2 linked regions of the Pseudoxanthobacter soli DSM 19599 genome follow. The protein of the gene in region 2 interacts with the protein of the main gene of each other region in a pairwise test. Links are inferred from orthologs where the notes say so. Each region holds a gene or a part of one and is shown on either strand. Other genes may lie near its edges. The genes, in order: BUF17_RS00290 and BUF17_RS04470.

Region 1 (3,247 bases), 990 kb from region 2 along the record:
TCTCGATCAGCCGGCGCAGGTCGGCGCTTTCGTCGACGAGCGCCATGAACTGGTTCAGACCGGCCTCGGTCGCCTCGATCGCGCCCGCTTCGCTCGCCAGCTCGAACAGAGCGGTGGCATAACGCCGGGCAACCCCTGAAACGAGGGAATCCTTGTCGGTCACGGGTCCATCTCTCGGCTCGGTCTCGGCGCTCCGTGCAATTCACGGCACTCGGCGCTCGAAGACTTTGAGATTGAAAGAACATTTCCAGGCCGGGCACAGCCCCGCGCCCGACGGGCCCGGAAAAGTCAGGGGTGCGATAGCACATGCCTTTGGGGCACGCAACAGCGCGTCCGACGCGGCGCGACGCCGCGCTTTTAATATGGCAGCGCTGCCTGTGGATGTGCCGGACGCCGCGGGCTTTCCGCACGCGTGCACCCGCGAATTCGCGCGTCGTCAAACGAAGCTTTGGGGATCCACGTCGATCATCACGCGCACGCCGCCGCGTGCGGGCGGTGCCGCGGCGAGCCAGGCCCGGAGATAGGCCTGGATGTCGACGGTCCGCGGCGAGCGGATCAGAAGCCGAAAACGATGGCGCCCGCGCAGGATCGCGAGCGGGGCTTCGGCGGGGCCGAGCATGTCGATTCCCTCGCCGGAGGGCGCGGAACGGGCGAATGCGCGGGCATGCGCCTCGGTTTCCGCGCGATCCGGGCCGGAGATGATGATGGCCGCGAGCCGCCCGAACGGTGGCAGGCCGGTCGCCATCCGCTCGGCGATCTCTGTCCGGTAGAACGCCTCGCGGTCGCCGGAGACGATGGCGCGGATCACCGGATGGTCGGGCGCGTGGGTCTGCAGAAGACCGCTGCCGCCGCCGCCCATGCGGCCCGCGCGTCCGGTCACCTGGGCCAACAATTGGAAGGTGCGTTCGGCCGCGCGCAGGTCACCGTTCATCAGGCCGAGGTCCGCATCGACCACGCCGACGAGTTTCAATCGCGGAAATGTGTGCCCCTTCGCGACGAGCTGGGTGCCGACGATGAGGTCGAACGCGCCGTCGGCGACGAGCTGCAACTCGCGCCGGATTCGTTCGGTGCCGCCGCCGATGTCGGATGACAGGATGATGCTGCGCGCCTCCGGAAAGAGCGCCTGGGCTTCTTCGGCGATGCGTTCCACCCCGGGCCCGCAGGCGACGAGGCTGTCGAGCGCGCCGCAGGCGGGGCAGGCTTCCGGACGGGGTTCGGTGTGACCGCAATGGTGGCAGGCGAGCCGGCCGCGCAGGCGATGGTCCACCAGCCAGGCCGAGCAGTCCGGACACGAGAAGCGGTGGCCGCAGGCCCCGCACACCGTCAGCGGCGCGTAGCCGCGACGGTTCAGGAAAAGAAGTGCCTGTTCGCCCCGTCCCAGCGCCTCGCCGACGGCCGCCACCAGCGGCGGCGCCAGCCAGCGCCCCTTTTCCGGCCGGCTCTGGCGCAGATCGACGGCGCGCACGTCCGGCAGGCTGGCGCCCGGCACCCGGTCGGAGAGAATCACGTGGGCATAGCGGCCCTGGTCGGCGTTGACGCGGCTTTCGATCGACGGCGTCGCCGATGCCAGCACCACGGGGAAGCGGCCGATATGGCCGCGGACCACGGCCATGTCGCGGGCATTGTAAGGAACGCGGTCATCCTGCTTGTAGGCATTGTCGTGCTCTTCATCGACGACGATGAGCCCGAGTTCCCGGAACGGCAGAAAGAGCGCGGAGCGCGCGCCTACGACGATCCGGACGTCGCCAGCCGCCGCGCCGCGCCACACCCGCGCACGCTGCGCCGGCGGCACGGCGGAGTGCCATTCCGCCGGCCGCGCCGCGAAGCGCCGCTCGAATCGCGCGATGACGCTATGGGTCAGCGCGATCTCCGGCATCATGATCAGGGCCTGCTTGCCGGCGGCGACGGTCGCGGCGACGGCTTCCAGGAAGACCTCCGTCTTTCCCGAGCCGGTGACGCCGTCGAGCAGCAGCACGGAAGCAGCGTCGCGGGCGACGGCCGCCCTGAGCTGGTCGGCCGCGGCGCTCTGGTCGCCGGTGAGGTCCGGGTGGTGGAAGTCGGGATCGGGCCGGGCAGCGGCGGTCGGTGGCGGCAGTTCGACGGCGGCAAGGGTGCCGGCACTGACAAGCCCGTCGATCACCGAGGGGCTGACGCCAGCGGTTTCGGCGAGGCCCGCCTTCGTCCACGACAGGCCGCCTTCCAGCAGAGCCATCACCCGGGTGCGGGCCGGCGTCATCCTCTCCGGAGGCGCGCCGGCAAGAGCGACGCCCGGCCGCGTCGGCTCCGGGTCGAGCGCCTCGGGCACGCGCAACACCATGCGCAGCACCATGCCGCGCGGTGCCAGCGTCCAGCGCGCCACCCATTCGACGAATCGGCGCATGTCGGCGTCGAGCAGCGGCGCGCCGGGAGGCGGCGCATCGAACACATGCGAGATCGCCTTCAGCTTCGCGGGGGACCTGCCGGTGTCCGGCGCGTCGTCCCAGACGGCGCCGACGACCTCACGGGGGCCGAACGGCACGCGCACGATGGTTCCTGGCGCCAGCTCGCGCGGGGCCACATAAGAATAGCAGTCGCCGAGGGCGACGGGGACGAGCACGGAGACGACGGCAGTCATCGGGCGAAGGCGGTCATCGGGCGAAAGCTGCGCTTGCGGTTCGGTGCCCGGCGGCCGGGAAGGCGGCCCTCGACGGGCAGGCGGACGGCGGCCTGCGGGATTCTCCCGCGCACCTTCGTCCGGTCGCCAGCTCGCGTCAACGCGCGCGGGTCTGCAAGCGGGTGGTCCGGCGTGGCGCGACCTCAAAGGCGCGCGGTCGTGACCAGCGCGCGAATAAAGTGCGGCCTTGCCATGCCGGCCCCCCATCTCATCGACGGGCACGGCGGAGATCAATTTCGCATCTGCGAGAACTGAACGTTCGGTAAAAATGCGTCTGAAACGAGCAGAGCCCGCCCGACGAGGTCGGGCGGGCTCTGCGGAGGGCCGGAATGGAGGGGGGAGTTCCGGCCCGGATATCGTGTATAGCTCGCCGGAACCGATGTTCCGGCGCCGTACCGCAGGAAATATTAGCGGACCGCGCGACGCGCGATCGACGGGATTTCCGAACGGTTGATGCCGAGGTCGTCGAGTTCGCGATTGTTCAGCTGCATCAGCTGATCATAAGTCTCGCGATACTTCTTCCAAGAGCGGTAACGGTTCACAATCGTGTCGAACATGGTCTTCTCCTTTAACTCGGTGCCTTCAGCGACGTGC
Region 2 (3,011 bases):
ACGGCTTCTTTCCGCGCCGCATCGCAACCCTGTCCGACCGCGGCGTCCCGAGTGCGGCGCTGCTTCTCAACCTCGTCGTCTCGACGCTGATGTTCCTGTTCATCCCGTTCGAGGAACTGCTGCAGATCTGCGGCGCGGCCGTCACCCTGTCGTTCGCGGTCGGACCCGTCGTGCTGCTGGGCCTGCGCCGCATCGATCCCGACCGCCCGCGGCCCTTCCGGGTGCCGGCCGGAACCATCGTCGCGACGGCTGCCTTCGCGGTCGCGACGCTCGTCATCTACTGGGGCGGCTGGGACACGGTTTGGCGGCTCGGCCTTTGCCTTCTCGTCGGCCTCGTCCTTTTCCTCGGCCGCGGCCTGAAGCACGGGCTTCACGATCTCGACCTGGCACAGGCCTGGTGGCTCCTGCCCTATTGCGCGGGGCTCGGCATCGCCTCCTATTGCAGCGCCTATGGCGGGGTCGGCATCCTGCCGCGCGGCCTCGATACCATCCTGCTGGTGGCGTTCTCGATCGCGATCCTGTTCGCAGCCGCACGGCGCCCCGTCAGCCGCGAAACCTATGAGGGCTATCTCGCCGAGGACAGCGGGGCGCTGGCAACCAGCCGGCAGACCGGGCCTTGAACCACCGCGTCGCGTCCCAGCCCCTGGCGGATCGCCTGTGATGCGCCCCCGTTCGCGATCCGGCCCGACGGCCACCTGAACGGCAGATGTCCGGACCATCCTGACCGGCCGGCCGCGCTTCCGCGCCGGTCATGTCCGTCCATCCGCACGGGAAGCGATCTAAGACCCGAACACCACCTGGTGCATGATCCGTCCGGGATAGAACGTGAACAGCCCGGCCAGCACCAGCGCCCACATGAACAGGTGACGCATGAAGCGCCGATGGCGCTCGACCGCGTGGATACGGGCAAAATAAGCGGCGAGCGGCACCGCGATCAGCACCCAGAGCGACAGCAGATGGATCGGGCTCCACGGCCCGATCATCCGCAATTCGTGGATCCAGAACGAGGATATCGCGACGGCCATCATCAGCGCCGCCCAGCCCCAGCCGACCAGCCGGTGGGGAATGGTGCCCTTCGGCGCCGAGAGCTGCACGATCCCGACACCTAACGCCAGGAACGCCGTGAAGGCATGGATGCGGATCGCCAACGAGGCATTCAGAAGCGGCTCGAGGCTCAAAAGACGCCTCCTCTGCCAGAGATCCCCGGCGCAGTTCGGAACACGCCTGCGGGTCAGGCCTTCCTTCCGCTCCAGGCCGCGCCACCTCAGGACGAACAGATTCGCGCAACGGCGATCAGAACGGAATCTCGTCGTCGAGTTCGCGGGAGAACGACTGTCCGCCGCCGCCACTGCCACCACGGCTGCCGCCTTCGCCGCGGGCCGGCGTCTCGCGGTCGAAGCCGCCGCGCTCCATGGGCGAAGAGCGGCCGAAATCGCCCCCGCCGGAACGCTCGCCGGAGCGTTCCATGGCACCGCCGCCTTCGCCCCGCCCGTCGAGCATGGTCAGCTGCGAGTTGAAGCCCTGCAGCACGACCTCGGTCGAATAGCGCTTCGCACCGGACTGGTCTTCCCACTCGCGGGTCTGAAGCTGGCCTTCGAGATAGACCTTGGAGCCCTTGCGCAGGAACTGCTCGGCGACCTTGCACAGGCCCTCATTGAAGATGACGACCGTGTGCCATTCGGTCTTCTCGCGCCGCTCGCCGCTGTTGCGGTCCCGCCAGCTCTCCGAGGTCGCGATCCTGAGCCGTGCCACCGGCCGCCCGTCCTGGGTGCGCCGCACCTCGGGGTCCGCTCCGAGATTGCCCACGAGGATCACCTTGTTGACGCTGCCGGCCATCATCAGCCTCCAGATTCGCAGGGACGCGGCCATCGATCCCGCCGCACCCGCATGATTTCAGACATTCCGCATTCCGACGGCACCAACCGCACAGCCGACGGCCAAGCCGAAGCGTGGGACCGGTCGCCGGAGACCATCGTGACCGGCCGCGCCGGCGAGGTATCCGGCCCGGCCAGCGGCGCGACGGCTTTTTTTGCGGTCCGCTCAGGCGAACACCTGTCGGTCCGGCGAACTGTTGCCGGCAAAGCCGACGGACGCCAGCACAACCGGCGCTCACAACGGGCACCGACGCGGCTAACGTTTCGTTAACGACACTCCTACACCACCCCGGCCCCAAAGGCACGGCCCTCGCCCCGTGGAAAACCGCCGGGCAAGGCGGTCTTTTCCACAGCGCCCGCCGCGCGCGGGCTCGCAAGGCCATCGGACGGTCACGTCGCGACGATGCTTCAAGAGTATATGTTCTTTTTTTGTTCTCGCAAGCGGATGTCACAAGCCAGTCTCGTACGCTGATCCAGCGACCTGCTGTGCTGCGTCCGCAAGGCGGTGGCCGCCGAAGTCGGCATGGAACGCCCTGGCGCGCCTGAACCGCGGATCGATAGCCGCCTTTGATCCGGCCCCGCCGGCACAGTCGCGGGTTCGAGGTCGCGCGCGAAGGCGGATCCGCGGCCAAACCCATGGCAGAAAACTGGTATCCGGGTGCCGTCACGCCGGCGCCACTGCCTCGGAACTCTTGCCAAGAGAGGTGCGCACCCGTAAATAAGTCTCGTCTGTCCCGGTGTATCTCGATTCATCGTCGGCAGCACCATCGCACCGGATCACAGCGACGAGGGCTTCTGCCTGATCCTGCCCGCGCGTGTCGGCCTTACGTTTCGACGCCGCTGGGGATCGCAGACAAATCCCGATGTCCGGAAGATCCGTGTGGACACGGCGGCTTTCCGATCGGCCGGCTCGGACATCAAAGGTCGGGTGCCGCGCCTGCGTTGGACGGACCAGCCTCTTGCAGGCGGCGCGGCCTCCGGGCGGCGGGTTCCACCTTCGTGTCCTTCGCCGGGCCGTTCACATGTGGCCGCCGGATATCCGGTGCGATTGCCAGACAGTGCCGCAGGCGGTTTTTCGCAGGCCGGCGCGGTTCATGCCTGCAGAGGCGGCATTGCGTCGTTTCGCGGGCTTTCGAT

The links.
Region 1: the proteins of BUF17_RS04470 (region 2) and BUF17_RS00290 interact in binary tests that used the Escherichia coli proteins (3 or more experiments, as listed by UniProt). The link is inferred for Pseudoxanthobacter soli DSM 19599 from one-to-one orthologs.

What each region holds. Positions count from the first base shown.
Region 1 is NZ_FRXO01000001.1:64,022-67,268, forward strand. What follows is about bases 26-2,959. They hold BUF17_RS00290 (primosomal protein N'), read right to left. Parts: upstream 2,615-2,959; coding sequence 437-2,614; downstream 26-436. Other genes in these bases: BUF17_RS00285 (F0F1 ATP synthase subunit delta), read right to left, coding at 26-163. In the rest of the region: more of BUF17_RS00285, read right to left, coding at 1-25; BUF17_RS00295 (DUF1127 domain-containing protein), read right to left, coding at 3,061-3,210.
Region 2 is NZ_FRXO01000001.1:1,051,074-1,054,084, forward strand. The notes cover bases 66-2,763. They hold BUF17_RS04470 (single-stranded DNA-binding protein), read right to left. Parts: upstream 1,837-2,763; coding sequence 1,294-1,836; downstream 66-1,293. Other genes in these bases: BUF17_RS04460 (APC family permease), read left to right, coding at 66-620; BUF17_RS04465 (DUF2306 domain-containing protein), read right to left, coding at 780-1,178. In the rest of the region: more of BUF17_RS04460, read left to right, coding at 1-65. UniProt on the Escherichia coli protein: Plays an important role in DNA replication, recombination and repair. Binds to ssDNA and to an array of partner proteins to recruit them to their sites of action during DNA metabolism. Acts as a sliding platform that migrates on DNA via reptation.